Regions from separate parts of the Pseudomonas sp. LBUM1674 genome, predicted to be linked through region 4. Evidence: predicted binding sites of a transcription regulator. Region 4 holds the regulator's gene; each other region holds the start of a gene.
The links. The regulator sigma-54, encoded in region 4, starts transcription at its own class of promoters, with help from an activator protein. The targets are predictions, from matches to a motif close to ANTGGCATNNANNTTGCTNT.

Region 1 (7,138 bases), 2.3 Mb from region 4:
CGCGTTGGTGCTGGTCTGGCGTATTCGCCCGAAAGCGGTCACCAATCTGCACCAGGTGGACGATGCGCCGCTGCATCACGTCGCCATGCCGGACAGTATGTCGAGTTCACCGCTGGTGGCTTGCCTTGATCCACGGGTCGATGAGCAGGTGGTGCAGGAGCAGATGCATAACCCGATCGAGCCCGAGCCGGACCCCGCACCCGAAACGGAGACAGAAACGGAGACAGAAACCGATTCGTCCTCGGACGACACTGACCTGGGGCGCGAGCAAAGCTTTACCGAGGCCAGGCCTTAACAACGGATCCTTGATATCCGAGGATAAAAAACGGGCAGTCACCGCAAGGGGCTGCCCGTTTTTTATTGGAGCGTTGTCTCAGAAATCGTCTTTGTCGAAGCGCCGCGCTTCGCGCTGAAGCTGATAGACGAACCGCTCGACCTGTCGCTGTACCAATCCGCTCATGTTGTGAAAGCGTACGCCGGCGAAAGTGGTGGAGATTTTTTCTTCGAAGTGCAGGTACCGCAGCTCGACCGGTGCCGTCATTTTGCCAAAGGGCAGGGCGGCGGCGAAGCGGTCGTAAACCTGGCCCAGCTGCAGCCTGCTGCTAATGTCGCCTTCGAAGCGCAACTTGCAACCGGTGGCGGAAATGTCCAGCAATTTGCCGCTGATCGGCGCCTTGAACTTTTCGCCGTCCAGATCGATGTTGACCAATTGTGCCAGCTTCAACGCTGCGCGAAAGGCATTGCGGCGCTGGTGATAAACCACTTGATCGGGCAGGGGGCCGCGGTAGCAGCGAGTATCGACGGACTCGTCGATGGTCAGTGGGCCGTTGCTGTCCCAGGCAATGCGCACGCCGTCGTGGAAGCCTTCGACCTTGAACGGTTCGCCAGCCAGCAAAAAGCGCTCGCCATCGCGGGGAATCATTTCATCCAGAGCGATCGTCTTACGTTTACGGTCGATGTCCACCAGATAGCTCTGGAAGCGCTGGCTGCGCTCGTGGAACGTGATGATCAGCGGATCATGACTTTCTTGCAGCTGGCGCAGGTTGCCGGAGATCTCCAGAGGCGTGGTAAGCACCTTGGGTGGCTGCGGAGCATCTTCCGCATATAAGGCATTGGACACGGTTCATCAATCTCCGGACAAAATATGACTGCGGCTGGCCAGTATTTTGCCAGCATGTTTCGCGTCTAGATAGGGCGTACTCATCAGCAGGCTCAGGCCTGACTGAGCGGGCGCGGCTTCACAAGCGTGGAGAATGATCCGCTGGCGTTGTAGAGCGCTGGCGGCTCGCCGCCGGTGAGAATTTTCAGCTGGGTGGCCGTGGCGGCCTGCTGTCTCACAATCGACTGGCCATTGATGAGGTTGGCGGCCTGGCATTGGGCCAGAAGGTCGGTCAGCACATCGCTTTGTGCCAGCAACTGTTCACCCACGCTCGATTGGCTGGCCAGTTGCTCAAGGCCCTGGCGATTGGTGGGCAGGTTGAGACTGGCGAGGATTTCACTGCGCTTGCGGCCATGCTGTTCGAGCAGAACGATCAATGCCTGTTTCTGCGCCAGAATCTCTTCGAGCAGCGGCATGTCGCGACCGTGCAAGGCGATGGATTCGGTTTGCAGTAGCTGCAGCAAGTGTTGTGCGGGAGCAAAGTCGTCGGTGATCAATTGCAGCAGATGAGTGTCGTGCATGGCTGGCCTTGGGTTTTAAGCGTCCAAAAGCCTGGCGCGGGCCGTGGCCTAGCGCTGGGCTTCGAAGTTGAGCAGTTTGCTGGCGACACGGTTGCTGTCGACTTTGTAGCTGCCATCGGCAATCGCTGCTTTCAACTCGGCCACCCGGGCTTTGTCGACGGCAGGCTGATCGCGCAACGTGTCAGTGACCTTCTGCAACTGTTGAGCCTCATTGCTGATGTGTACCGATTCCCCGCTTTTGACGGTACTGGCCTGTTCGGCCGGGGTGCTCTGCGGCGCGGATTTGCCGGCGTCGGCGGTTTCCCTGGCAGCGCCGGTACGGGTACTGCCCGTCGGTGGCGAGGAGCTGTTCAATCGGTTGAAATCGATGACCATGATAAAAACCCTCTGGGTATTTGGACGCTTGCCATGTTTTCGGCCATACCCGGGAAAACTTTAGGCTCATCTCTCAATGAGCTTGCGCGCGTCAGCGCTTGCCCTGCATGGAGCACAGTTTAGGGAACAGTCGGATGGTGCGCCACCTGTTCACCCACACAGAGCCCACCCAAAGGGAATCCTACATGGCCACTTCCACCTGGCCAGGCGCGATGACTTGCGCCTTGATGACCCGTTGGGAGTTGAGGTTTTTCACTCGAATCTGTTCACGCATACCGCCGTTGGACAGTGCTTCACCCGGCATGCGCACGGTGAGCGTACCACTGCGGGCAATAATCACCACCTGGTCGCCCTTGCTGATGACTTCAGCCTGTTCCAGATGCACCAGGGTAATGACCTGGTCAGCGACCATGGGGCGGGTCAGTTTCTGCCCGATCGCCTGGTCGAGCGAGGTCAGGTAACCCTGGTTGATCAGACTGATGTCACGCTCACGCAAGGTCACGTCCTCGGGCTCGACAATACCCGCGCGGCGCAGGGGGCGGGTGGTGGTCACGATGTCGCGAAACAGGCGTACTTGAGCGGGCACGAAGACTGTCCAGGGGGAGGCGCCCTCGCAGCGAACCTTGACCGTGACCCGACCCAGCGGCTTGGCCGGGCTCTCCAGGGTGGCTGTCAATTCCTTGTCGCACATTGGCATGCGCAGTCGCGGGTCAAGCGGATTGACCTGGATCTCGTAACGGCCTTCCGTTTGGCTGCTCGCCAGATAGTCTTCCACGGTGAATTCAAGAAAGCCCTGAGTGACGCCGATAAGCATGTCAGGCAAGGTAACCGTGTCAGCAATGGCAGGGCTGCCGGCGTTGAACAGGCACACGGCCGCCAGCACGCGGCACCATTGGCGGCAGTTGGAGGTCAGGCGTCGGAAAAATGTCGGGTCTGGGTTCATAAGGGTTAAAAAGCAAGCGCCGTGCCGTTTAGTGATGAAGGTGCGTCGCAACACACTTGGCGTTGGTGTAGGAGTCTGGGCATGGCTGGTGTAATGGATTCGGTAAACCAGCGCACGCAACTGGTTGGGCAGAATCGCCTTGAGCTGTTGTTGTTCCGTCTCGACGGCCAGCAGCTGTATGGGATCAACGTATTCAAGGTTCGGGAGGTGCTGCAATGCCCCAAGCTGACCCTGATGCCCAAGTCCAATCCTGTGGTGTGCGGTGTGGCGAGTATTCGTGGGGCGACTATTCCGATTCTCGATCTGGCGATGGCGACCGGTTCCGGTCGGTTGCGTGATCAAAGCAATCCCTTCGTGATCATCACGGAGTACAACACCAAGACCCAGGGTTTCCTGGTGCGCTCGGTGGAACGCATTGTCAACATGAACTGGGAGGAGATCCATCCGCCGCCCAAGGGCACGGGACGCGATCATTACCTGACGGCGGTGACCCGGGTCGACAATCAGCTGGTCGAAATCATCGACGTCGAGAAGGTGCTGGCGGAAGTGGCGCCGACACCGGAAGCGATTTCCGTCGGCGTGGTGGATGTCGACACCCGGCACAAGGCGTTGTCCTTGCGCGTGTTGACGGTCGACGACTCGTCGGTGGCGCGCAAGCAGGTCTCGCGTTGCCTGCAAACGGTCGGTGTCGAAGTGGTGGCGTTGAACGACGGCCGGCAAGCGCTGGATTACCTGCGCAAGTTGGTCGAGGAGGGCAAGAAGCCGGATGAAGAGTTCCTGATGATGATTTCCGACATCGAGATGCCGGAAATGGACGGGTACACCCTGACGGCCGAGATCCGCAACGACCCGCGCATGCAAAAGCTGCATATCATCCTGCATACTTCGTTGTCGGGTGTATTCAACGAGGCGATGGTCAAGAAAGTCGGTGCCGATGACTTCCTTGCAAAATTCCGCCCCGATGACCTGGCATCCCGGGTAGTCGACCGGATCAAAGCAGCAGACATCAGCTAGGGGCCTTCTGCCCCTGGCAGTCAACACGATTTAAGAGGCGGTATCTTTGTCTACGGGTAATTTGGATTTCGAACAGTTCCGGGTCTTCCTGGAAAAAGCCTGTGGCATTTTGCTCGGTGAAAACAAGCAGTACCTGGTCGCGAGCCGTCTCAACAAACTGATGGAACAGCAGGGCATCAAGTCCCTGGGTGAGCTGGTCCAGCGCATCCAGACCCAGCCGCGCAGCGGTTTGCGCGAGAGGGTGGTGGATGCCATGACCACCAATGAAACCCTGTGGTTTCGTGACACCTATCCGTTTGAAGTGTTGAAGAACAAGGCGTTGCCCGAAGCGATCAAGGCCGCCCCTGGCCAGCGTCTGCGGATCTGGTCGGCGGCGTGCTCGTCGGGCCAGGAGCCGTATTCGCTGTCGATGTCGATCGATGAGTTCGAGCGGGTCAACATGGGCCAGTTGAAGATGGGGGTGCAGATCGTTGCCACCGACCTGTCCGGCACCATGCTGGCCAACTGCAAGAGCGGCGAGTACGACAGCCTGGCCATCGGCCGCGGCCTGTCACCCGAGCGCCTGCAGCGTTATTTCGACCCCAAGGGGCCGGGGCGCTGGGCCATCAAGGCACCGATCAAGAGCCGGGTGGAGTTCCGCTCGTTCAACCTGCTGGACAGCTACGCGGCGCTCGGCAAGTTCGACATCGTGTTCTGCCGCAACGTGCTGATCTACTTCTCCGCCGAGGTGAAGAAAGACATCCTGTTGCGTATTCATGGCACGTTAAAGCGCGGCGGTTATCTGTTCCTCGGCGCTTCCGAGGCGCTGAACGGTTTGCCGGATCATTACCAGATGGTTCAGTGCAGTCCGGGGATTATTTACCAGGCGAAGTGATGCAAAGCGCCAGGCATAAAAACGGGAGTCCTTAAGGACTCCCTTTTTTTATGCCTGGCGCTTTTGCATCACGTAGGAGCTGCCGCAGGCTGCGATCTTTTGATCTTGTTTTTTAAGATCAAGGTCAAAAGATCGCAGCCTGCGGCAGCTCCTACAGGGGGAGGTGTGCAATCCAGGAAAGCGGCAGAAAAGCGGCAGACAGCGGAACCCGGTTGCCGCTTTTCTGGCATCGCCGGCTTGCCCCTGCCCGCAAAGCCCCGGTTTACGGGCTTTTTTGGGTTGGCACGACGCTTGCTTTTGCAAAAGTCATCCTACGAAAAATCAGGTCACCCGAAGGTTTCCCGACATGAGCATCAGCTTCGATAAAGCGCTCGGTATCCACGAACAAGCCCTGGGCTTTCGCGCCAAGCGCGCCGAAGTCCTGGCCAACAACATCGCCAACGCCGACACCCCGAACTACAAGGCTCGGGACCTGGATTTCTCGGCAGTGCTCGCCGAGCAGAGCGAGAAGACCAAGGGCGGTCATTTCGCCTTGAATATGACCAACAACCGCCATATCGAAGCCGAAGGCCTGGGTAATGGCGATGAGTCGCTGCTGTATCGCACGCCGATGCAAGCGTCGATCGACCAGAACACCGTGGACGCTCAGCTTGAGCAATCGGCCTACGCTGAAAACTCGGTCAACTTCCAGGCCAGCTTCACCCTGCTCAACAGCAAATTCAAAGGGTTGATCTCAGCCCTTCGTGGAGAATGATTCATGTCCCTCGCCAGCGTTTTCAACATTGCCGGTAGCGGCATGAGTGCCCAGACCACTCGCTTGAACACCGTCGCCAGTAACATCGCCAACGCCGAGACCGTCTCGTCGAGCATCGACCAGACGTACCGCGCGCGTCACCCGGTGTTCGCCACCATGTTCCAGGGCGCCCAGAGTGGCGGCAGCGATTCGCTGTTCCAGAACCAGGACGCCGCCGGCCAGGGTGTGCAAGTGCTGGGCGTGGTCGAAGACCAGAGCGATCTGGACGCACGGTACGAGCCGAACCATCCAGCGGCTGACGCCAAGGGCTACGTCTATTACCCCAACGTCAATGTGGTGGAAGAAATGGCCGACATGATTTCCGCGAGCCGTTCGTTCCAGACCAACGCCGAAATGATGAACACCGCCAAGACCATGATGCAGAAGGTCCTGACCCTGGGTCAGTGATAAGGGACGACTCAGATGAGTGTGATTGATACCACCAGTGGCTTGAACCTCAACGACATCCTGGCCAACTCCTCGATCAAGACCAATACCAGTACCGACGGCCTGGCGTCGGCAACGGACAGCGCCACCGGCAAAAAAGCCCTGGGCAAGGATGCATTCCTGCAGTTGCTGGTCACCCAGCTGAAAAACCAGAACCCCCTGGAGCCGCAGGACAACGGCGAGTTCGTCGCCCAATTGGCGCAGTTCAGCAGCCTGGAGGGGATTACCACGCTTAACGACACGGTGACGGGCATTGCCGGCAACTACAACTCGTCTCAGGCATTGCAGGCTTCGTCACTGGTGGGGCGTTCGGTCATCGCGCCGGGCGACAAAGCCGTGGTCGACACGTCGAAGAGTATGACCGGCACGGTGGTGATCCCGGATTCAGTGGCCGGTGCCACCTTGAAAATCACCGACAAGGACGGCAAGGCCGTTCGCACCATCGACCTGGGCAGTCAGTCGGCCGGCAATGCCAGCTTCATCTGGGACGGCAAGGACGATGCAGGCAAAACGGTTGAGTCGGGTACTTACACCTTCGCCGCTGCGACCACCATCGATGATCAAGCCGTGGCGCTGATCACCTATCTGCCGGCGACCGTCAACAGCGTGACCATCAGCCAGACCGGCGGTGAGTTGATGCTCAACCTGGCCGGGCTGGGCAGCATTGCCCTGTCCAAAGTACAAACCATTGGTATGTAGAGCCGACTAACACGGCATAAAGGAGTGGAGTATGTCTTTCAATATCGGCCTTAGCGGTCTCTATGCAGCCAACAAACAACTGGACGTGACCGGCAACAACATCGCCAACGTCGCGACCACCGGTTTCAAATCGTCCCGTGCCGAATTCCAGGACGTTTACTCGGCAAGCAAGCTGGGCACCGGTAGCAAGGCCGTTGGTAGCGGGGTGCGCCTGGCTAACGTTGCCCAGCAGTTCACCCAGGGCGACATCAACAACACCGGTAACGTGCTGGACATGGGCATCAACGGCTCCGGCTTCTTCGTACTGAATAAC
Region 2 (7,138 bases), 830 kb from region 4:
CCGCTTCAAGGCCTTCTTCGGTTTCGTCGTCGTCGCCTACTTCGAGGTCGTCGTTTTCCAGATCATCGTCGCTCATGTTCTACCTCATGACTTGCGAAAAGCAGATTAGTTATAGCCCAGCTTTGCCGTCTGTCGACGGTTGCCGGAAAAAATTCAACCGCCATTGGGGACCAACGGCTTTGCCTCTTCACCGTGCAGGGTGGCGAGGACTTTACGAGCACCACCCTGATCACGGTGCTCGCCCAGATAAACGCCTTGCCAGGTCCCCAGCGCCAATCGGCCTGCCTGAATCGGCAAACTGAGCTGACAGCCAAGCACGCTGGCCTTGAAGTGCGCCGGAAGGTCGTCCAGGCCTTCGTCGTTATGCTCATAGCCGTCCGTTCCTTGTGGGATCAGACGATTGAAAAATCGTTCGAAGTCGCGACGTACCGCCGGATCGGCGTTCTCGTTGATGGTCAACGACGCCGAGGTATGCTGTAGCCACAAATGCAACAGACCGACCCGACATGCCTTGATTTCAGGCAGGCCGGCGAGTAACTCGTCCGTTACCAGATGAAAGCCCCGGGGCCTCGCCCGCAAGGTAATCAGAGTCTGTTGCCACATACAGTTCTCCGCACGTTCGGGGCGCATTCTAGCGCGCTCTGGGAAAAAACAAAGGCCCTAATATTCCTTCAATCATGTAAGCCATTGGCCGCACAAAAACACGCTGCGTAAACGCCACGAAACCTGTACGAAAAAACCTTTCAGCTGCTCCTTCACTGACAAACTCCAGACAAAAAAATGCCCGGCAAGCCGGGCAAATTTTTAGGCGCGTTCTTACAAGTTGTAGCCGCGCTCGTTGTGAAGTGCCAGGTCGATGCCGACGGCCTCTTCTTCTTCGGTGATACGCAGACCCATGACGGCGTCCAGCACCTTGAGGATGATGAAGGTGACGATCGCGGTGTAGATCACGGTGAAACCCACGCCCTTGAGCTGGATCCAGACCTGCGCACCGATATCGGTGACGGTGCCGAAACCACCCAGGGCCGGAGCGGCGAATACACCGGTCAGGATCGCGCCGAGGATACCGCCGATACCGTGCACGCCGAAGGCGTCCAGGGAATCGTCATAGCCAAGTTTGCGTTTCAGGGTGGTGGCGCAGAAGAAGCACACCACGCCCGCTGCCAGACCGATCACCAGCGCGCCCATCGGGCCCACGGTGCCTGCGGCAGGCGTGATGGCGACCAGACCCGCTACCACACCCGAGGCGATACCCAGTGCGCTTGGTTTGCCGTGGGTGACCCACTCGGCGAACATCCAGCCCAGTGCGGCAGCGGCGGTGGCGATCTGGGTGACCAGCATCGCCATACCGGCAGTGCCGTTGGCCGCTGCGGCGGAGCCGGCGTTGAAACCGAACCAGCCGACCCACAGCATTGCAGCGCCCATCAGCGTGTAGCCGAGGTTATGCGGTGCCATCGGGGTAGTCGGGAAGCCTTTGCGCTTGCCCAGTACCAGGCAGCAGATCAGGCCGGCCACACCGGCATTGATGTGCACCACGGTGCCGCCAGCGAAGTCGAGCACGCCCCAGTCCCACATCAGGCCGCCGTTACCGGACCAGACCATGTGCGCGATCGGTGCATACACCAAGGTGAACCAGATGCCCATGAAGATCAGCATGGCGGAGAACTTCATCCGCTCGGCAAAGGCACCGACGATCAGCGCCGGGGTGATGATGGCGAAGGTCATCTGGAAGGTGATGAACACCGCCTCAGGAAACAGCGCCGCGGGACCGGTCAGGCTCGATGGCGTGACACCGGCGAGGAAAGCCTTGCCCATGCCGCCGAAGAAGGAGTTGAAGTTGACGACGCCCTGCTCCATGCCGGTGGTGTCGAACGCGATGCTGTAGCCATAAATGACCCACAGGATGCTGATCAGACCGGTAATGGCGAAGCACTGCATCATCACGGAAAGAATGTTTTTCGACCGAACCATGCCGCCGTAGAACAGCGCGAGGCCGGGAATAGTCATGAACAGCACAAGGGCTGTCGAGGTCAGCATCCAGGCAGTGTCACCCGAATTGAGGACTGGGGCCGCCACTTCGTCTGCCGCCATGACCAGGCTGGGCATTACGAGGGACAACAGGGCTCCTAGCCCTGCGAATTTACGCAGAGTCATATTGTTTTCTCCTGGGGCGTGGGGTGTAGCGGCTTAGATTGCGTCGGTATCGGTTTCGCCGGTACGGATGCGAATCGCCTGTTCCAGATTGACCACGAAGATCTTGCCGTCACCGATCTTGCCGGTGTTGGCAGCCTTGGTTATCGCCTCGATAACCCGATCCAGATCCTTGTCGTCAATGGCGACATCGATTTTCACCTTGGGCAGAAAATCGACCACGTATTCCGCGCCGCGATACAGCTCGGTGTGACCCTTCTGCCGACCGAAGCCTTTGACTTCAGTAACGGTAATGCCCTGCACGCCGATCTCGGACAGCGACTCGCGTACGTCGTCCAGCTTGAACGGCTTGATGATGGCAGTGACTAGCTTCATGAAAACTCTCTCCCGAATTGGTGGACTTGCCCCAGGAAAACAAACCCGACTCAAGTCTAAGCGCAGTGCCTGGCTTTGTAACGCATCGTCGGCCTTACCCGCCCGTCCGACGCCAGCTAACCGCTCCTGACGAAACTCCCCGTTCCGCTTGGCGCACTGCATTCGTCACAGCGACTGCATCAGTGCATGGGTCACTACCGCCTAAGCAGAAAGCTTGCCATCTCCACAAAATCCCCTGAATTCAATGGCTTGATCGCAACCAACTGACCCTGCGCCAGAATGGCCCGACGATTACGCACAACAACAGTGCGATGCCGTCCGTCCGCATGCGCGAAAAGCGTGCATCCCTGCAGTCCGGATTGACTATAGACACTGCGTGATACACTGCTCGCCATTGTTTCCAGGACCTTTCCCATGCTCGCGCCCAAAGACTTCCTCGACGCCCTGAGCGGCACCGCCTCCCGCCTCTTCAGCGGCGACAACCCACTGCCGAAAAGCGAAATCGAAAGCCAGTTCAAGGCTTTGTTGCAGAGCGGCTTCAGCAAACTGGATCTGGTGAGCCGGGAAGAGTTTGATAGCCAGATGGTCGTGCTGGCACGAACCCGGGCACGGCTGGAGAGTCTTGAAGCGAAAGTGGCCGAGCTGGAAGCGAAGCTCAATCCGCCAACCGAGTAACACCGCAATCCCTGTGGGAGCGGGCTTGCCCGCGAATAGGGGCACCTCGGTCTTCCGCCACCCCACACTGGCTAGACCACCCCTGTAGGAGCTGCCGAAGGTTCGGGCCGCGTTCGGACGATCTTTTGATCTTCAGCCCCGCAAACATCTCAGCAACGTCCTACAAACATCACCACCGCCGTCCGATTGCGCCGCAAAGCCCCGGTTCCTAAGCTCACCCAATGCTGAATGTTCAGCACTGGGTTTGGCGACCCGGAAGCTTAAGGCGTACGACGACCATCGACTCGAGTCATGGCGGTTGTGCGTGGGAGACTTTCGGGTCTGCCGGGTTCCTTTTGCTCCGGTTCGCCAACCCGCGTACAGCTGCCACCCAATCCTTTGGCGACGATTGCTGGCAGCCCTTTCAAGCAAAAGGAGCTGTATCAATGAATAGCGATGACGCTTATCTAATCCCCCACATCTTCACCCGCCACAAACTCCACCTCCACGCCCTCCTCCTGCAAAACCAACCCTGGTTCAGCGCCCGCGACCTCGGCCGACTGCTGCGCCTCTTCCTCGACGAACGCACCGTCCGAAAACTCGACCCCGACCAACGCCAAACCGCAAAAATAATCACCCACGGCCGCATCGAAAACACCCTGCTGATCAGCGAATCCGGCGTCTACGCGCTGCTGGTCTATCACTACTGCCCCGAATACCGAGGCCTGCGCGAGTGGCTGACCCACGAAGTAGTGCCAGCCCTCAGAGACGCCCAGCAACCGGCTTCAACCGAACGCCCGATTCTGAGCCGGCTGAATTGGCCGCAGATGTCGCTGAGTTTGCTGCACTGGAACAACCAGCCGTGGATTCGGCTGCAGGATGTGCCACACGTACTACCTGATCAGGATGTGTCAAAACGTACAGACAATACGCCTTGGTGGAAGCGAGCTTCGCGGATGCTGCAATCGTTTTAACACCAATTTGCACCGCTTATGGACTACGCCTGCTGCGCATCAGACGTAGTCATTTTCCACAACCATAGCCAATTCCACCTGTCGTGCGTCTGACGTCCTTCATACATCTAAGTACGGTCCTACAGTAGCCAGCTCCTGCGTCTGAATACGTGACCACGCCCGCGTCCGTTACCTTCTTCGCCTCGATCTCAACAGTACAAAAGCGATGAGAAGAAAAGGAAAAGGCACAGAACTCCGCAATCAGATATTCAAATCTGATGCTCGCAATCTCACTTACGAAGCCATTTCCGATGATCCTGACATTCGTGCCGCAGGCATCAACGTCTCAGCACTCAGGCTCGATCCGATCACCGTGGCTGCGATCAACTCCTGTCATCTGTGGGAAGAAATAATCCTGTACCCGTGGGAATGCATCCCGGACTGGAAGCGCAAGGATGCAAGGGGGCTGGATCTGGCTATCTGGTATGAAGAAGAGCTCTGTGGCTTGTGCTATGCGACTCCGCGTGAAAGCACTATCTGCATAAAAATTGTGCTTTTGCAGGGACATACAAGAAACACCCCCGCTTTGCGAGGCTGGATCGCTCCAATTGCATTGCTGGCTACGGAGCTTTATGCGCGGATGCTGGGCTGCGATGAGATCGAGGTACAACAACCCGACCCGGGTGCCATTTCCTATTATCAAAAACTTGGATTCATTTTTGACAAAACCAACCGCCTTGTCTTTTCGCTAGACGACCAATAAGATCAATCCACTCATCCAGGCACGCGAGGTGTCTATGAAACCCAAAAAGCAAAAAGCAAAGTCATTAATGATCGCTGAGTATCATGCCGAGGCGCTCCGCTTGGCCGGAAACGTTTCTGCCAGTCAGCGTCGCTTTTTTAAAGTCGCAGCAACGTATGGCAAAGAACTTGAACCTGATGGCTTGCTTGCAGGTGCACGAGTCTGACAGCCCGCCCGAAGAAACCGCCCGAGTGGCGGTTTTTTTTACATCCGAATTAGCTCATTAAAACCCGCACATCTTCCGACGTTTCCCCAAAAGCGTATGCATGGCACGCTAGTCGGACAGGTACCACGAGCAATACCGAATCAGAAATAAAAAAGGCGTCCATCGGACGCCTTTTAGGTAATTTTGAGGAGTAGTCGCAGCGATTCTTTAGCTCCCAGCCTTGCGACCTTGGGTTCAGAATCCGACAGGCGAACCCATCGTCACTACTTCAGAGAAACCAGCTTTCTCTGCTGCCAAAAATGCGGGGGGCCTTAGCTGGTGCCCAGTCCCGACGAATGCGCAGTTGCAGTCCTCAAAAACAATGATTCGTTAATGCCAGCCTATAGTCAAGTCGCCATCTTGGGCGTCATAGACGGGTCATTGATACTTCTTGTAAACGTCTACTCCAGCGCCTCCTTCCAGCTCGACTACCCTTAAAAAGCCGCAGGAAGCGGTTCTCCGTCAGCTCAAGGAGCGACCATGTCCCTCTCCATCGTCCACAGCCGCGCCCAGATTGGCGTGGATGCACCCGCCGTCACCGTGGAAGTCCATCTGGCCAACGGCTTGCCTTCGCTGACGATGGTCGGATTGCCCGAAACAGCCGTGAGGGAGAGCAAGGACCGCGTGCGCAGCGCGATCATCAATTCGGGTCTGCAATTTCCGGCGCGGCGCATTACGTTGAATCTCGCCCCCGCCGATTTGCCAAAGGACGGCGGGCGGTTCGACTTGGCGATTGCCTTGGGGATCCTGTCGGCCAGTGTCCAGGTGCCGACGTTGACGCTGGACGATGTGGAATGCCTTGGGGAATTGGCGCTGTCCGGTGCAGTGCGGGCGGTTCGCGGTGTGTTGCCGGCGGCACTGGCCGCGCGCAAGGCGGGACGGACATTGGTGGTGCCGCGGGCCAATGCCGAAGAGGCGTGCCTGGCGTCGGGGTTGAAGGTGATTGCAGTGGATCATCTGCTGGAAGCCGTTGCGCATTTCAATGGTCATACGCCCATCGAGCCTTACATTTCGGATGGCTTGATGCATGCCAGCAAACCTTATCCCGACTTGAACGAAGTGCAGGGCCAACTCGCGGCCAAGCGTGCGTTGCTGATTGCGGCGGCGGGCGCGCATAACCTGCTGTTCAGCGGGCCACCGGGGACGGGTAAAACACTGTTGGCGAGTCGTCTGCCGGGGCTTTTACCACCATTGGCAGAAAGTGAGGCGCTGGAAGTCGCGGCGATTCAATCAGTCGCCAGCTGTGTGCCGTTGAGCCATTGGCCGCAGCGACCGTTTCGCCAACCCCATCACTCCGCCTCCGGCCCGGCCCTGGTAGGCGGCGGCTCGAAACCTCAACCCGGTGAAATCACCCTCGCCCATCATGGCGTGCTGTTCCTCGATGAACTCCCGGAATTTGATCGCAAAGTATTGGAGGTACTGAGGGAGCCACTGGAATCCGGCCACATCGTGATCGCCCGCGCCAGGGACCGCGTACGTTTCCCGGCGCGCTTCCAGCTGGTCGCGGCGATGAATCCCTGCCCCTGTGGATATCTTGGTGAACCGAGTGGGCGCTGTTCCTGCACACCGGACATGGTCCAGCGCTATCGCAACAAATTGTCGGGCCCGCTGCTGGACCGTATCGACCTGCACCTGACCGTCGCCCGCGAAGCCACGGCGTTGAATCCCGCATCGAAACCCGGTGACGACACGGCCACCGCGGCGGTGCTGGTCGCCAATGCACGAGAACGGCAACAGAAACGCCAAGGCTGTGCGAACGCATTCCTTGATCTGCCGGGACTGCGCAGACACTGCAAATTATCCACAGCCGATGAAAACTGGCTGGAAACCGCCTGCGAGCGTTTGACCTTGTCCCTGCGAGGCGCCCACCGGCTGCTCAAAGTGGCGCGCACCTTGGCGGACCTTGAGCAACTCGATGGCATTCGACGCGAACATGTGGCTGAGGCGCTTCAATACAGGCCGTCGAGCCCATAGTCGTAATAAGTGTTTTTTCTGAAA
Region 3 (7,138 bases), 1.1 Mb from region 4:
TGTGCCAGCAACAGGCGATCCAGTGCCTGGGCGACACCCCAGGTTTCCGGGGTGGCGTAGTAGTCCAGCGCCAGGGCCTGCAAGGTCGAGCGGGCGGCCAGGCCACCATCGGCGCACTGGCTGACGCCGTCGGCGATGGCGAACAGATAACCCTTGCTCGCCGCCAGCGCCGGGGTCGGAGTGACCAGGCGCAGGGCGTCCTGGTTCTCCTCGCGAGGGCCGATGGCGCTCGCTTCGGCAAAACTCAATTGCAGGCTCATTCAGCCCTCACACCCGTGCAGCGGTGACGGCAGCCGAACCCCAGGTGGTTCTCCAGCGACGTTTCACCCCGTGCAGGCCGAACCAGGCAAGGACTCCGAGGCTGGCGAACAACCACAGCGCCAGCTGATAGCTGCCGGTGCTTTGCTTGATCGCGCCCATCCCAGCCGCCAGCGCGAAGCCACCGATACCACCGGCCATGCCGATCAAACCGGTCATCACGCCGATCTCACGACGGAAGCGCTGCGGAACCAACTGGAATACCGCGCCGTTGCCCGCCCCCAGACCAAGCATGGTGCAGACGAAAAGCGCCAAGGCTGCGTAGGAACTCGGCAGATTGAAACCCACCGCCGCAATGCAGGTCGCGGCCACGGTGTACATCACCAGCAGTGTGCGAATCCCGCCGAAACGGTCGGCCAGGGCGCCGCCCAACGGACGCATCAGGCTGCCACCGAACACACAGGCTGCGGTGTAATAACCGGCGGTTACCGGGCTCAGGCCGTATTGGTCGTTGAAGTAGCCGGGCAGGGCGCTGGCCAGGCCGATGAAGCCGCCGAAAGTTACGCTGTAGAAGAACATGAACCACCAGCTGTCGCGGTCGCCCAAGGCCTTGAAGTAGTCGGAAACGGATTTGGCTTTCGGCCGTTCAGGGGCGTTCTTGGCCAGCCAGGCAAAGGTGATGATAGTCAGGATCAACGGGATCAGGGCGAAGCCGAACACGTTGCTCCAGCCAAACGAAGCGGCCAGGACCGGGGCGATCAGGGCTGCGAGCACAGTGCCAGAGTTACCAGCGCCAGCGATGCCCATGGCTTTGCCTTGATGCTGCGGCGGGTACCACTGCGAGGCCAGCGGCAGCGCAACGGCGAAGGACGCGCCGGCCATGCCGAGGAACAGCCCCAACAGCAGCGCTTGCTCATAACTGTGAATCCCGTGTTTCCAGGCGACGAACAGGGCGCAGATGACGATCACCTGGCCGATCAGCCCGGCGGTCTTGGGCGACAGGCGGTCAGCCAGCAGGCCCATCACAAAACGCAGGACAGCCCCGGCCAGGATAGGCGTGGCGACCACCAGCCCGCGTTGTTGGGTGGTCAGTTGCAGGTCGGTGGCGATCTGCACTGCCAACGGGCCGAGCAGGTACCAGACCATGAAGCTCAGGTCGAAATAGAGGAAGGCCGCGAACAGGGTCGGGGTATGGCCGGATTTCCAGAAGCTTGAATTCATCGCGCACCTCAGCTGTTAGTCGTCTCGAGAAGGAGTCATGAGCTTGCAAGTGGGGCGCCGCATTCGGCCGCACCACCGGCCCCGGGTTGTGGGGCCAAAACAAAAAAACGCCGCCACCCGATTCGCCAGGAGCGAATGGGGTGAGCGACGTCTTTGTCGTAGGTGGGGCAACCGCCGTTGGTTACCTGTAGTGATTACCTAGCGAGATCTGTGCCACTTTCACGCAGATCGTTCCCACGCTCTGCGTGGGAACGATCATTGACAGGCGCCATAGGACTTCAGCCAAGCAACTCGCTCATGGCAATGATCTGCTCCGCCACCTGAATCAGTTTCTGCTGGCGACTCATGGCCTGGCGGCGCATCAGGGTGTAGGCCTGTTCCTCGTTGCAATCCTTCATCTTCATCAGCAGCCCCTTGGCCAGCTCAATACGCTTGCGCTCGGCCAGTTGCTGGTCCCGGGCCTGCAGTTGCGCACGCAGGGCCTGGTCACTTTCAAAGCGCGCCATGGCCACGTCGAGAATCGGCTGCAAGCGTTGTGCGTGAATGCCTTCGACGATGTAGGCACTGACCCCGGACTTGATCGCCTGGCGCATCACGTCAGGGTCATGCTCGTCGGTAAACATCACGATCGGCCGCGGTTGGTCGCGGCTCACCAGCACCACTTGCTCCATGACATCGCGGCTCGGTGACTCGGTATCGATCAGGATCACGTCCGGACGCACCGTTTCGACGCGCGCAGGCAGGTCGATGGTCAGGCCGGATTCGTCTATTACCTCGAACCCGGCTTCCGTCAGGGCCGCTTTCAGGCGACCGACTTTCTTCGCGGTGTCGTTGATCAGCAGGATTCGCAACATATTTGCAGTCTCCTGTCAGCGACTGGCGAAAAGCGGTGAGGTGTCGCTCATGGCATGCAGCTTGAAACTGCGGGCATAGCCGGCAGGGTCCGAGCCGTCCCAGACCTTGCCGTCGATCAACTGGCTGCTGCGCATCGGCTCACTCCCGGCGGCGACACCGACTGCGGTGGCGGCCTCTCGGTACAAGTCTAGTTGCTGCACCTGACGCGCCACTGCGAGGTAGTCCGGATCGTCGCGCAACAAACCCCAGCGGCGGAACTGGGTCATGAACCACATGCCATCGGACAAGTAAGGCAAGTTGACCTCGCCAGCGCCGTGCAAGCGCAGTGCGTGCGGGTCTTGCCAGCGATTGCCGAGGCCATCGGCATAGTCGCCGAGCAAACGCGGTTCGATGCAGTCGAGTGGCGCGTCCAGGTATTGCGATGCGCCGAGCAATTGGGCGGTGCTGCGGCGATTCTCGGTGCTGGCTTCGATGAAGCGGCTGGCCTCCAGAATCGCCATCACCAGCGCCCGTGCGGTGTTGGGGTATTGCTCGACGAAGGTGCGGGTGCAGCCGAGGACTTTTTCCGGGTGATCGGGCCAGATTGTCTGGGTCGTCGCCAGGGTAAAACCGAGATTCTGTTTCACCGCACTGGCGGACCAGGGTTCGCCGACGCAAAAACCGTCGATGCGCCCCGCTTGCAGGTGCGCGACCATTTGCGGCGGCGGCACCACTACGCTGTCGACGTCGTGCAACGGATGGATGCCCTGGCTGGCCAGCCAGTAATACAGCCACATGGCGTGGGTGCCGGTTGGAAACGTCTGGGCAAAGGTGAGTTTTGGGCGACTTTGGTGCACATGCCGCTCCAGTGCTTCAGGACTGGTCACGCCCAGGGCCTGCAAGCCATGGGACAGGTTGATGCTCTGGCCGTTCTGGTTCAGGCCCATCAACACGGCCATGTCGGTCGCAGCCACTCCGCCTATCCCTAAGTGAACCGCATACATCAAGCCGTACAGGCTGTGAGCGGCGTCGAGTTCACCGCTGACCAGTTTGTCCCGCAGATTGGCCCACGACGACTGGCGTTTGAGGTTCAGGGTCAGGCCATAGGGCTGGGCGAAACCCTGGGTGGCCGCGACCACCACCGAAGCGCAGTCGCTCAGGGCCATGAAGCCGAGGTTGATTTCGGTCTTTTCCGGGGCATCGCTGCCGTGGACCCAGGCCAGGGGGGAGGCTGGATTTTCAATCATGGGTAAACACCTTCCATAAAAAAGCGCCGTACCGGCTGCTTGCCAGAGCAAGGCCAGGTGACGACGCCTTTGTCTTTCGACCCATCCCGCCGTTGGCATGGGTGCTGATGCCAGTGACGGTGCAAGGCATATGCCATCGCCGGCTGTTTTTGCTGCGTGCCTCGCCTGCACCCCCGATGCCCGGCTATAATCGCCGCCTCATTTCGCCGCCAATCGAGTCAAAGCCGCCCATGTACAACCTGGCCCGTCAGCTGTTGTTCCAACTTTCCCCGGAAACCTCCCACGATCTGTCCCTGGACCTGATCGGCGCGGGCGGGCGTTTGGGCCTCAACGGCTTGCTGTGCAAGGCGCCGGCGAAAATGCCGGTGACCGTCATGGGCCTGGACTTCCCGAATCCGGTGGGTCTGGCAGCCGGCCTGGACAAGAATGGCGCGGCCATCGACGGTTTTGCCCAACTGGGTTTCGGCTTTGTCGAAATCGGCACCATTACCCCGCGTCCGCAACCGGGCAACCCGAAGCCACGGATTTTCCGTCTGCCGGAAGCCGAGGCGATCATCAACCGCATGGGTTTCAACAACCTCGGCGTCGATCATTTGTTGGCTCGCGTGGCAGCGGCCAAGTACAAAGGCGTGCTGGGGATCAATATCGGCAAGAACTTCGATACGCCGGTCGAGCGTGCGGTCGACGACTATCTGATCTGCCTGGACAAGGTCTACGCCCACGCCAGCTACGTGACGGTCAACGTCAGCTCGCCGAACACACCGGGCTTGCGCAGCCTGCAGTTCGGCGACTCGCTCAAGCAACTGCTGGCCGACCTGGCCACCCGTCGCGCGGAACTGGCGCTGCGCCACGGCAAACATGTGCCGCTGGCAATCAAGATCGCTCCGGACATGACCGATGAAGAAACCGCGCAGGTCGCGCAAGCGTTGATCGAAACGGGGATGGATGCGGTCATTGCCACCAACACCACCCTGAGCCGTGTCGGCGTCGAAGGCATGGAATACGGTGACGAGGCGGGCGGTCTTTCCGGCGCTCCGGTTCGCGAGAAGAGCACCCATACGGTGAAAGTGCTGGCGGCGGAACTGGCCGGTCGTTTGCCGATCATTGCCGTGGGCGGTATCACCGAAGGCAAACACGCGGCCGAGAAAATTGCGGCGGGGGCGAGCCTGGTGCAGCTGTATTCCGGCTTCATCTATAAGGGCCCTGCGCTGATTCGTGAGTCCGTCGACGCCATCGCCGCCCTGAGATAACCGATTGCTGAGCGCACCCATCAAATCGCGGCGTGCACGGTTAATGTAGGAGCTGCCGCAGGCTGCGATCTGTTGATCTTGCTTCTGTGCTCTTTGCGCGAGCAAAAACAAAGATCAAAAGATCGCAGCCTGCGGCGGCTCCTACACGGGATCGCGTTTAATCATGCCGGAGTAAAACGGGAATGGGCTCTGGCCAGAGAACAGGCATAAAAAAGGGCTCCTCGAGGGAGCCCTTGGGCCGGAGCCCGCCGCCCGGATGGGGCGTGCGTGGTAAGTTGTTACGTAATCAGATTGTCGTGTCGGAGTGTTGTGCCCTGTATTAGCCGACGGCGTGAAGTTCGTTGAGTCTGTGGATTCCCGCAGTGCCGGTCATACCGTCCCAGTTGTCGCCGCGTCCTTCTCGCCAGCCGTTAATCCAGGCTTGGCGTACCGACGGTAGAGTAAATGGGCAAAGCTCACGGGATTTGCCACCAACGCCATATTGATATCCGCGCAAAAATGCTCTTTCCAACGGATCACGCTTAAGTCTTCTCATAGGGTGTTGCCCTCACTTGTTGACTGTATTTATCGCGTCGACCTCAATTGAGGTCTGGCAGAAAAACTTCTGCCGTTGGGGCTCGCTGCCGGCGTCGCGAGCCAAGGTGTTGACGCCGTTGCGACGTCAACCTGTATTGAGTTCTAACCAATGCGTCACATCGAGGGAATGATCGTTTTGTCATAAGGACGTAACAATAAAGATGGTAAGGCGATAAGTAACACGATATTTGTCCGGCGTTAATTGGTCAAACCCCGGTATGATCGGCCCTGCGCTAGATGATGGGGTTAATCCTTTGCTGAGAATAGCTCGCGTTACGCCGGGCATTATTCGACGAAGGGTCGATTTATGACATTTTGTTGCACCAACTATTTTATCTACCCGTGCATCTAAGCTCTTTTGACCCGAGCAGCAGGGGTGGAACGGCACACCTTCGTGCCACGCGGGCGCTCTTTTAGAAAAGCGCCTGATTGAAAACCGGGCCGGCAATGCGTTGCCGGTCCACTCAGCTAAAGGTTCTGGAATTCCCATGTCCGATCGTTTCGAACTCTTCCTCACTTGCCCCAAAGGCCTTGAAGGCCTGCTTATCGAGGAAGCCGTCGGGCTTGGCCTTGAAGAAGCGCGTGAGCACACCTCTGCCGTGCGCGGCATGGCAACCATGGAAACCGCCTATCGCCTGTGCCTGTGGTCGCGTCTGGCGAACCGGGTGCTGCTGGTGCTCAAGCGTTTCCCGATGAAGGATGCCGAAGACCTCTACCACGGTGTGCTCGATATCGAGTGGCAAGACCACATGCTCAATGACGGCACCCTGGCCGTCGAGTTCAGCGGTCACGGCTCGGGGATCGACAACACCCACTTCGGCGCCCTGAAGGTCAAGGACGCCATCGTCGACAAACTGCGTACCCCGCAGGGCGACCGCCCTTCCATCGACAAGCTCAACCCGGACCTGCGCATTCACCTGCGCCTGGATCGTGGCGAAGCGATTCTCTCCCTCGACCTCTCCGGCCACAGCCTGCACCAGCGCGGCTATCGCTTGCAGCAGGGTGCGGCGCCGCTGAAGGAAAACCTCGCGGCGGCGATTCTGATCCGTTCCGGCTGGCCACGGATTGCTGCCGAAGGCGGCGCCCTGGCTGACCCGATGTGCGGTGTCGGTACGTTCCTGGTGGAAGCGGCGATGATCGCTGCCGACATGGCACCTAACCTGCGTCGCGAACAGTGGGGCTTCACGGCCTGGCTGGGTCACGTGCCAGCGCTGTGGAAAAAACTTCACGAAGAAGCCACTGAACGTTGCGCGGCCGGCCTGGCCAGGCCACCCCTGTGGATTCGTGGCTACGAAGCCGACCCGCGCCTGATTCAACCGGGCCGCAACAACGTCGAGCGTGCCGGCCTGAGCGAGTGGATCAAGATCTACCAGGGCGAAGTCGGTACCTTCGAGCCGCGTCCGGACCAGAACCAGAAAGGCCTGGTGATCTGCAACCCGCCGTACGGCGAACGCCTGGGTGACGAGGCGAGCTTGCTCTACCTGTACCAGAACCTCGGCGAACGTCTGCGTCAGGCCTGCCTGAACTGGGAAGCCGCGGTCTTCACCGGCGCCCCGGACCTGGGCAAGCGCATGGGTATTCGCAGCCACAAACAATATTCATTCTGGAACGGCGCCTTGCCGTGCAAATTGTTGCTGATCAAGGTCACGCCGGACCAGTTCGTCACCGGTGAACGGCGCACCCCGGAACAGCGTCAGGTCGAGCGTGAACAAGTTCAAGCCGAAGTCGAGGTGGCCGACAACGATGTGGCAC
Region 4 (7,138 bases):
AAAGAAAGCAGGATACACCTGCTATCGAACGTAAGAGGACAGTATGAGGCTCGTTAAAACCCTCCCTATTTTGCTCAGTCTGGGCGCAGCACTGGGAAGCGTGAGCGCCTGGGCTCTGCCGGACGATAGAAACCAGCCTATCCGCATTCAGGCCGACGACGCCCAACTGGACGACAAGCAAGGCATCGCCACCTACAAAGGCGATGTGATCATCACCCAGGGCACGATGAAGGTCACCGGCAACACCGTGACCATCACCCGCACCGCTTCCGGCGACGTCGACGTGGTGACCTCGGTGGGCAACCTGGCCTACTTCGAGCAGATGCAAACGGCCGGCGACTCCAAGCCGGTTCAGGGTTACGGCGTCACTATCCAGTACCATGCTTCGCAAGACCGCGTGGTACTAATCGATCGCGCCAAAGTCATCGACAAGGACGGCAACGTCACCCAAGGCGAAAAAATCGTTTACGACACGGTCAAAAAGCTGGCTAACGCGGGCCGCGCCACCGGCACCAAAGTCACCGAAGAACGCCCGCGCATCGACATGGTGATCCAGCCGAAAAAGAAATCCGACGAGCAAAAGGCCCAGTAATGGCAACTCTGAAAGCTCAGCATCTGGCCAAGAGCTACAAGAGCCGCCAGGTCGTGCGCGACGTCAGCCTGTCCATCGACAGCGGTCAGATCGTCGGCTTGCTTGGCCCTAACGGTGCCGGCAAAACCACCTGTTTCTATATGATTGTTGGCCTGGTACAGGCCGATCAGGGCCGCGTACTGATCGACGACCTGGACGTCAGCCACCAGCCGATGCACGGTCGCGCGAAAGCCGGTATCGGCTATCTTCCGCAGGAAGCGTCGATCTTCCGCAAACTCTCGGTAGCCGATAACATCCTGGCGATCCTCGAGACCCGCAAGGAACTCGACAAGGCCGGTCGTCGCAAGGAACTGGAAAGCCTGCTGCAGGAATTCCACATCCACCACATCCGCGACAACCTCGGCATGAGCCTGTCCGGCGGTGAACGCCGCCGCGTGGAAATCGCCCGGGCACTGGCCACCAACCCGAAATTCATCCTCCTTGACGAACCTTTTGCCGGCGTGGACCCGATTTCGGTGGGCGACATCAAACAGATCATCCATCACCTCAAGGCCAAAGGCATTGGTGTGCTGATCACGGACCACAACGTCCGCGAAACCCTGGATATCTGCGAAACCGCCTACATTGTCAACGATGGCCAACTGATCGCCGAAGGCGACTCTGCCACCATCCTGGCCAATGAACTGGTCAAGGAAGTGTATCTGGGCCATGAGTTCCGCCTGTAAACGCTGAAGTGTGTCCTGCCTGTCGCTCCAGCGCTTGTCTCGATAAAAAATCAACACTTTTTTATTGTTACAGCGCTCTAGGCAAACGCTAAAGTTTCGGGCATATAATTTGCTTATGTTTGGCGCTCCGGCGCCCTGTAGTGGATGGCGCATGTGCGCCGGCGAATAAGGTGCTAAGCCCCTGCCATGAAACCATCGCTAGTCTTGAGAATGGGCCAGCAGCTGACGATGACACCGCAGCTGCAACAGGCCATCCGCCTGCTCCAATTGTCGACCCTGGACCTGCAACAGGAAATCCAGGAGGCCCTGGAGTCCAATCCGATGCTCGAACGCCAGGAAGAAGGCGACGACTTCGATAACGCCGACCCCTTGGCCGACAAAGCCGAACAGCTACCCAACGCCGACGTATCGGAACCCTCCTACCAGGAAACCGCCCCGACGGTGGATAACCTTGAGGAAGGTGACTGGAACGAGCGCATTCCCAACGAACTGCCCGTCGATACCGCGTGGGAGGACGTTTACCAGACCAGCGCCAGCAGCCTGCCGAGCAACGATGACGACGAGTGGGACTTCACCACCCGTACATCGGCCGGTGAAAGCCTGCAAAGCCATCTGCTCTGGCAACTGAACCTGGCACCGATGTCCGACACCGATCGCCTGATTGCCGTGACCCTGATCGACTGCATCAACAATCAGGGTTACCTGGACGAAACCCTCGAGGAAATTCTCGAAGCCTTCGATCCGGAACTGGACATCGAACTCGACGAAATAGAAGCCGTCCTGCATCGCATCCAGCAATTCGAACCCGCCGGCATCGGCGCCCGCAACCTGGGCGAATGCCTGTTGCTGCAATTGCGCCAGTTGCCCGCCAAGACCCCTTGGCTGGCCGAGGCCAAGCGCCTGGTCAGCGATTACATCGACCTGCTGGGCAGCCGCGACTACAGCCAGCTGATGCGCCGCATGAAGCTCAAGGAAGATGAGCTGCGCCAGGTGATCGAACTGGTGCAAAGCCTCAACCCGCGGCCTGGCTCGCAGATCGAGTCCAGTGAAGCCGAATACGTCGTCCCCGATGTCATCGTGCGCAAGGACAACGAGCGCTGGCTGGTGGAGCTGAATCAGGAATCGGTGCCTCGGCTGCGGGTCAACGCCCAGTACGCCGGCTTCGTGCGCCGCGCCGACACCAGTGCCGACAACACCTTCATGCGCAATCAGTTGCAAGAGGCCCGCTGGTTCATCAAGAGCCTGCAGAGCCGCAACGAAACCCTGATGAAGGTGGCCACCCAGATCGTCGAGCATCAGCGCGGCTTCCTGGAGTACGGCGACGAAGCCATGAAACCGCTGGTGCTGCATGACATCGCCGAAGCGGTCGGCATGCACGAGTCGACGATTTCCCGGGTGACCACGCAGAAATTCATGCACACCCCTCGGGGCATCTATGAACTCAAGTACTTTTTCTCCAGTCACGTCAGCACCTCCGAAGGCGGTGAATGCTCGTCCACGGCGATCCGCGCGATCATCAAAAAACTGGTTGCAGCGGAAAATCAGAAAAAGCCGTTGAGTGACAGCAAGATCGCTGGTTTACTGGAGGCACAAGGCATTCAGGTGGCTCGCCGCACCGTCGCCAAGTACCGCGAATCCCTCGGGATCGCGCCTTCGAGCGAACGCAAGCGGTTGATGTAGAGCCACGCCACAGCGTTCCAGTGGCAGGCATTTCTGCCTGCCGCTTTATGCACTGGCAACGAAGGAGAAGCTGTATGCAAGTCAACATCAGTGGACACCAACTGGAAGTGACCGAACCTCTTCGCACCTACATCGGCGAAAAACTCGACCGATTGGAGAGGCATTTCGACAAGATCACCAACGTGCAGGTCACGATGACGGTCGAAAAGCTGAAGCAGAAAATCGAAGCCACGCTGCATATTCCCGGCAGTGAAGTGGTCGCCAACGCCGAGCATGACGACATGTACGCGGCGATCGACTCACTCACCGACAAGCTGGATCGCCAACTTAAAAAGCATAAGGAAAAGACCCAGAGCCTCCTCCAGGGCGCGACCGGTCGTTAACACTCCCAACCCATGATCCGACTTGAAAACATCCTGACCCCCGGCCGTTCCCTCGTGAACGTGCCGGGCGGCAGTAAAAAGAAAGCCCTCGAACAAATTGCCAACCTCATCCATCGCGAAGTGCCGGATCTGGAGATGCAAGCTGTCTTCGAGGCGTTGATTGCCCGTGAAAAACTCGGCTCGACCGGTTTTGGCAACGGCATCGCCATTCCCCACTGTCGCCTGAAGGGCTGCACCTCACCCATCAGCGCCTTGATGCACCTCGACGCACCCATTGATTTCGACGCCATCGATGGCGCCCCGGTTGACTTGCTGTTCGTTCTGCTGGTCCCGGAAGCGGCTACCGATGCGCACCTGGAGCTGCTGCGCCAGATCGCCAGCATGCTCGATCGCAAGGAGGTGCGGCAAAAACTGCGCAGCGCCCCGAGCAATGAAGCTTTGTATCAGGTTGTCCTGGACGAGCAAAACGGTCAGTAATCATGCGCTTGATCATCGTCAGTGGCCGCTCCGGCTCAGGTAAAAGTACCGCGCTCGATGTTCTCGAGGACAACGGCTACTACTGTATCGACAACCTGCCTGCCGGGCTCCTGCCGGAACTGGCCGAGCGCGCACTGATTCACACCGAACTGGCCCAGCCGCTAGTTGCCGTGTCGATCGACGCGCGCAACTTGCCGAGCCACCTGTCGCGTTTCCCCGAGCTGCTGGAAGAAGTCCGCAGCCGGCATATCCAGTGCGATGTCCTGTATCTGGACGCCGACGAAGAAACCTTGCTCAAACGTTTTTCGGAGACCCGCCGGCGTCACCCGCTGAGCAACGCCAACCGTTCACTGGCGGAAGCGATCAGCGATGAAAGCATCCTGCTCGGGCCGATTGCCGACCTCGCCGATCTCAAGGTCAACACCACCAACCTGAACCTGTATCAGTTGCGCGATACCATCAAGCTGCGCCTGCTGAATCAACCGGAACCTGGTACGGCGTTCCTGGTGGAATCCTTCGGCTTCAAGCGTGGCATGCCGGTGGACGCCGACCTGGTGTTCGACGTGCGTTGCCTGCCGAACCCCTACTGGAAACCGGAGTTGCGCGAACAGTCCGGACTCGATAAACCGGTCGCCGACTACCTGGCGGCACAGCCGGACGTCGAAGAAATGTTCCAGGACATTTCTACATACCTGCTCAAGTGGCTGCCGCGCTTTGCGGCCAGCAATCGCGCTTATGTCACCATCGCCATTGGCTGCACCGGCGGGCATCACCGCTCCGTCTACCTGACCGAACGTCTGGGTCAGGCCCTGCAAAAAACCCTGAAGAACGTCCAGGTCCGCCACCGCGACCTCAGCTAAAGGATTCACATCGCGATGCCTGCTCTGGAAATCGAAATCATCAACAAGCTGGGCCTGCATGCCCGCGCTTCTGCAAAATTTGTCGGAGTGGCCGGTCAGTTCAAGGATTGCTCGATCAGGGTAGGACGCACGCCGGAGTCCACGGTCGATGGCAAAAGCATCATGGCCATGATGATGCTGGCTGCCGGCAAGGGCACCCGGATTCATTTGAGTACCGAAGGCGAGCAGGAGCAGGAAGCGCTGGATGCGCTGGTAGCGTTGATCAATAACTACTTTGACGAAGGCGAGTGACAGTCAAAAGATCGCAGCCTCGTTGCACTCGACAGCTCCTACAGGAGGTCTAAGGCCTTCGCCGATCCTTGTAGGAGCTGTCGAGTGCAACGAGGCTGCGATCTCTTGATCTTATTTCAAGCCAAAGCAGTATCCATCACCATCATCAAACAAAACCCAACCAACAACCCAAGACTGGCCAACTTGTCGTGACCATGGCGTCGCGATTCGGGTATCACTTCATGGGTCACCACCAACAGCATCGCCCCCGCCGCCAACGCCAACCCCAAAGGCAGCAGCATCTCGGCCAGGCTGACCAACCAGGCGCATAACAGCGCGAAGACGCTCGAACAACACCTGGGCCAGGGCCAATGCCTGCAAATAAGCCTCGCGGGCATCGACCAGCTCGCCCAGCATGAAACAGCGATTTGCTCTTTCGATCGTGCGTTTCCAGTGCTCCATGATGAGCCTCCAAAGCGCTGGCGGTGATTACACGCCGCCTGCGGTGAGTTTTTCCGGGTCAAGCAACACCTCAAGCTGGCTGCGTGTGAGGTTGGTGTGTTCCAGGGCGACATCGATCACCGGACGACCTTGCAGATAGGCCTTCTTGGCGATTTCAGCGGCTTTTTGGTAACCAATGATCGGGTTGAGTGCAGTGACCAGAATAGGGTTGCGCGACAGCGCTTCCTTGATCCGGGCCTCGTTGACCTTGAAACTGGCGATGGCTTTGTCACCCAGCAGACGGCTGGAGTTGGCCAGCAACTCGATGCTGCTCAACAGGTTCTGGGCGATGATCGGCAACATCACGTTCAGTTCGAAATTACCCGACTGACCGGCAATGGTGATGACCGTGTCGTTGCCGATGACTTGTGCGGCAACCATGGCGGTGGCTTCCGGGATCACCGGATTGACCTTGCCCGGCATGATCGAAGAACCCGGCTGCAAGGCTTCGAGCTCGATTTCACCGAGACCGGCGAGTGGACCGGAGTTCATCCAGCGCAGGTCGTTGGCGATTTTCATCAGAGAGACCGCGGTGGCTTTAAGCTGCCCGGACACTGCAACGGCGGTGTCCTGGGAGCCGATCAGCGCAAACAGGTCCTTGCCCGGCGTGAACTGCACCTGGGTCAGCTGGGTCAGTTGTTGACTGAAACGCGCCGCAAACTCGGGATGGGCATTGACTCCGGTGCCCACCGCCGTGCCGCCCTGAGCCAGGGCTTGCAGACTCGGCAGCAGATCCTGCAGATGGCCGATGTTGGCCTTGAGTTGCTGCGCCCAACCGTGGAGTACCTGGCTCATGCGCACCGGCATGGCGTCCATCAGGTGCGTGCGCCCGGTTTTGACGTGGTGATGAACCTCCTCGGCCTTGCGCTCGATCACCTGCACCAGATGCAGCAACGCCGGCAGCAATTGCTCATGCAACGCCAGCGCGGCGCTGACATGGATGGTGGTCGGGATGATGTCGTTGCTGCTCTGGCCGCAATTGACGTGATCGTTGGGGTTCACCGGCTCGCCGAGCAGACGGCTGGCCAGGGTCGCGATCACTTCGTTGGCGTTCATGTTGGAACTGGTGCCGGAGCCGGTCTGGAAGATATCCACCGGGAAGTGCTGCATGAAGTCACCCTCGAGCAAGCCTTGGGCCGCATCGACAATGGCTTTGCCCTGGGATTCGCTGATTTGCCCGAGCTCGACGTTGGCCCGGGCGGCAGCCGCCTTGGCCAGGATCAACGCGCGGATGAATTGCACGGGCATCGATTTACCGCTGATCGGGAAGTTATCCACCGCACGCTGGGTCTGTGCGCCGTAGAGCGCGTCTACCGGGACCTGGAGTTCGCCCATGCTGTCGCGCTCAATACGTGTCTTGGTCATCTGAAAATCCTTGCACCAGTTCTATGAGAGGAATCGAGGGTTGCAACTCGCAGGTCGCCAGTTGCCAGGTGTAGCTTTGCCAGCGCTTGAGGCGGCATTTGCACAGAGAGAGGCGTTCCAGTTCGCGTAGCGGACGCCAGGCCTGATCCAGGCAATAGGTCCGCCAGTGCCACGGCAGCGCGACGTCGGCGGCAGTATCGAGCAATAAACGGAAGGAAGTTTCGGCGATGGTCCAGGGTGAGGTTGCCGTGCAACACGCCAGGTATCGGCCTTCGGCCAGGTAAT

Region 1: a site for sigma-54 is predicted at 5,165-5,184, ahead of flgB (flagellar basal body rod protein FlgB). Genes of this name have one in related genera too.
Region 2: a site for sigma-54 is predicted at 2,729-2,748, ahead of glnK (P-II family nitrogen regulator). Genes of this name have one in related genera too.
Region 3: a site for sigma-54 is predicted at 3,679-3,698, ahead of ACA067_RS23000 (CmpA/NrtA family ABC transporter substrate-binding protein). Genes of this name have one in related genera too.

What each region holds. Positions count from the first base shown of each region.
Region 1 is NZ_CP166779.1:1,335,907-1,343,044, forward strand. Features, by position in the region: gene ACA067_RS06170 (MFS transporter) at 1-295, shown strand, start outside; gene ACA067_RS06175 (flagellar brake protein) at 374-1,120, opposite strand; gene ACA067_RS06180 (flagella synthesis protein FlgN) at 1,213-1,680, opposite strand; gene flgM (flagellar biosynthesis anti-sigma factor FlgM) at 1,729-2,055, opposite strand; gene flgA (flagellar basal body P-ring formation chaperone FlgA) at 2,237-2,998, opposite strand; gene ACA067_RS06195 (chemotaxis protein CheV) at 3,080-4,012, shown strand; gene cheR (protein-glutamate O-methyltransferase CheR) at 4,059-4,886, shown strand; gene flgB (flagellar basal body rod protein FlgB) at 5,233-5,640, shown strand; gene flgC (flagellar basal body rod protein FlgC) at 5,644-6,087, shown strand; gene flgD (flagellar hook assembly protein FlgD) at 6,103-6,825, shown strand; gene flgE (flagellar hook protein FlgE) at 6,857-7,138, shown strand, end outside.
Region 2 is NZ_CP166779.1:6,918,214-6,925,351, forward strand. Features, by position in the region: gene sutA (dormancy-specific transcriptional regulator SutA) at 1-76, opposite strand, end outside; gene ACA067_RS31810 (secondary thiamine-phosphate synthase enzyme YjbQ) at 154-603, opposite strand; gene ACA067_RS31815 (ammonium transporter) at 817-2,154, opposite strand; gene glnK (P-II family nitrogen regulator) at 2,188-2,526, opposite strand; gene ACA067_RS31825 (accessory factor UbiK family protein) at 2,941-3,201, shown strand; gene ACA067_RS31830 (BRO-N domain-containing protein) at 3,627-4,154, shown strand; gene ACA067_RS31835 (N-acetyltransferase) at 4,360-4,896, shown strand; gene ACA067_RS31840 (hypothetical protein) at 4,931-5,101, shown strand; gene ACA067_RS31845 (YifB family Mg chelatase-like AAA ATPase) at 5,621-7,114, shown strand.
Region 3 is NZ_CP166779.1:5,029,934-5,037,071, reverse strand. Features, by position in the region: gene ACA067_RS23015 (bifunctional protein-serine/threonine kinase/phosphatase) at 1-260, opposite strand, end outside; gene ACA067_RS23010 (nitrate/nitrite transporter) at 268-1,479, opposite strand; gene ACA067_RS23005 (ANTAR domain-containing response regulator) at 1,758-2,333, opposite strand; gene ACA067_RS23000 (CmpA/NrtA family ABC transporter substrate-binding protein) at 2,349-3,560, opposite strand; gene ACA067_RS22995 (quinone-dependent dihydroorotate dehydrogenase) at 3,791-4,810, shown strand; gene rmf (ribosome modulation factor) at 5,130-5,345, opposite strand; gene rlmKL (bifunctional 23S rRNA (guanine(2069)-N(7))-methyltransferase RlmK/23S rRNA (guanine(2445)-N(2))-methyltransferase RlmL) at 5,875-7,138, shown strand, end outside.
Region 4 is NZ_CP166779.1:6,088,559-6,095,696, forward strand. Features, by position in the region: gene lptC (LPS export ABC transporter periplasmic protein LptC) at 1-57, shown strand, start outside; gene lptA (lipopolysaccharide transport periplasmic protein LptA) at 44-592, shown strand; gene lptB (LPS export ABC transporter ATP-binding protein) at 592-1,317, shown strand; gene ACA067_RS27970 (RNA polymerase factor sigma-54) at 1,504-2,997, shown strand; gene hpf (ribosome hibernation-promoting factor, HPF/YfiA family) at 3,072-3,380, shown strand; gene ptsN (PTS IIA-like nitrogen regulatory protein PtsN) at 3,393-3,857, shown strand; gene rapZ (RNase adapter RapZ) at 3,860-4,717, shown strand; gene ACA067_RS27990 (HPr family phosphocarrier protein) at 4,733-5,008, shown strand; partial or broken gene ACA067_RS27995 (ZIP family metal transporter) at 5,125-5,331, opposite strand; gene ACA067_RS28000 (class II fumarate hydratase) at 5,477-6,853, opposite strand; gene ACA067_RS28005 (FagA protein) at 6,834-7,138, opposite strand, start outside.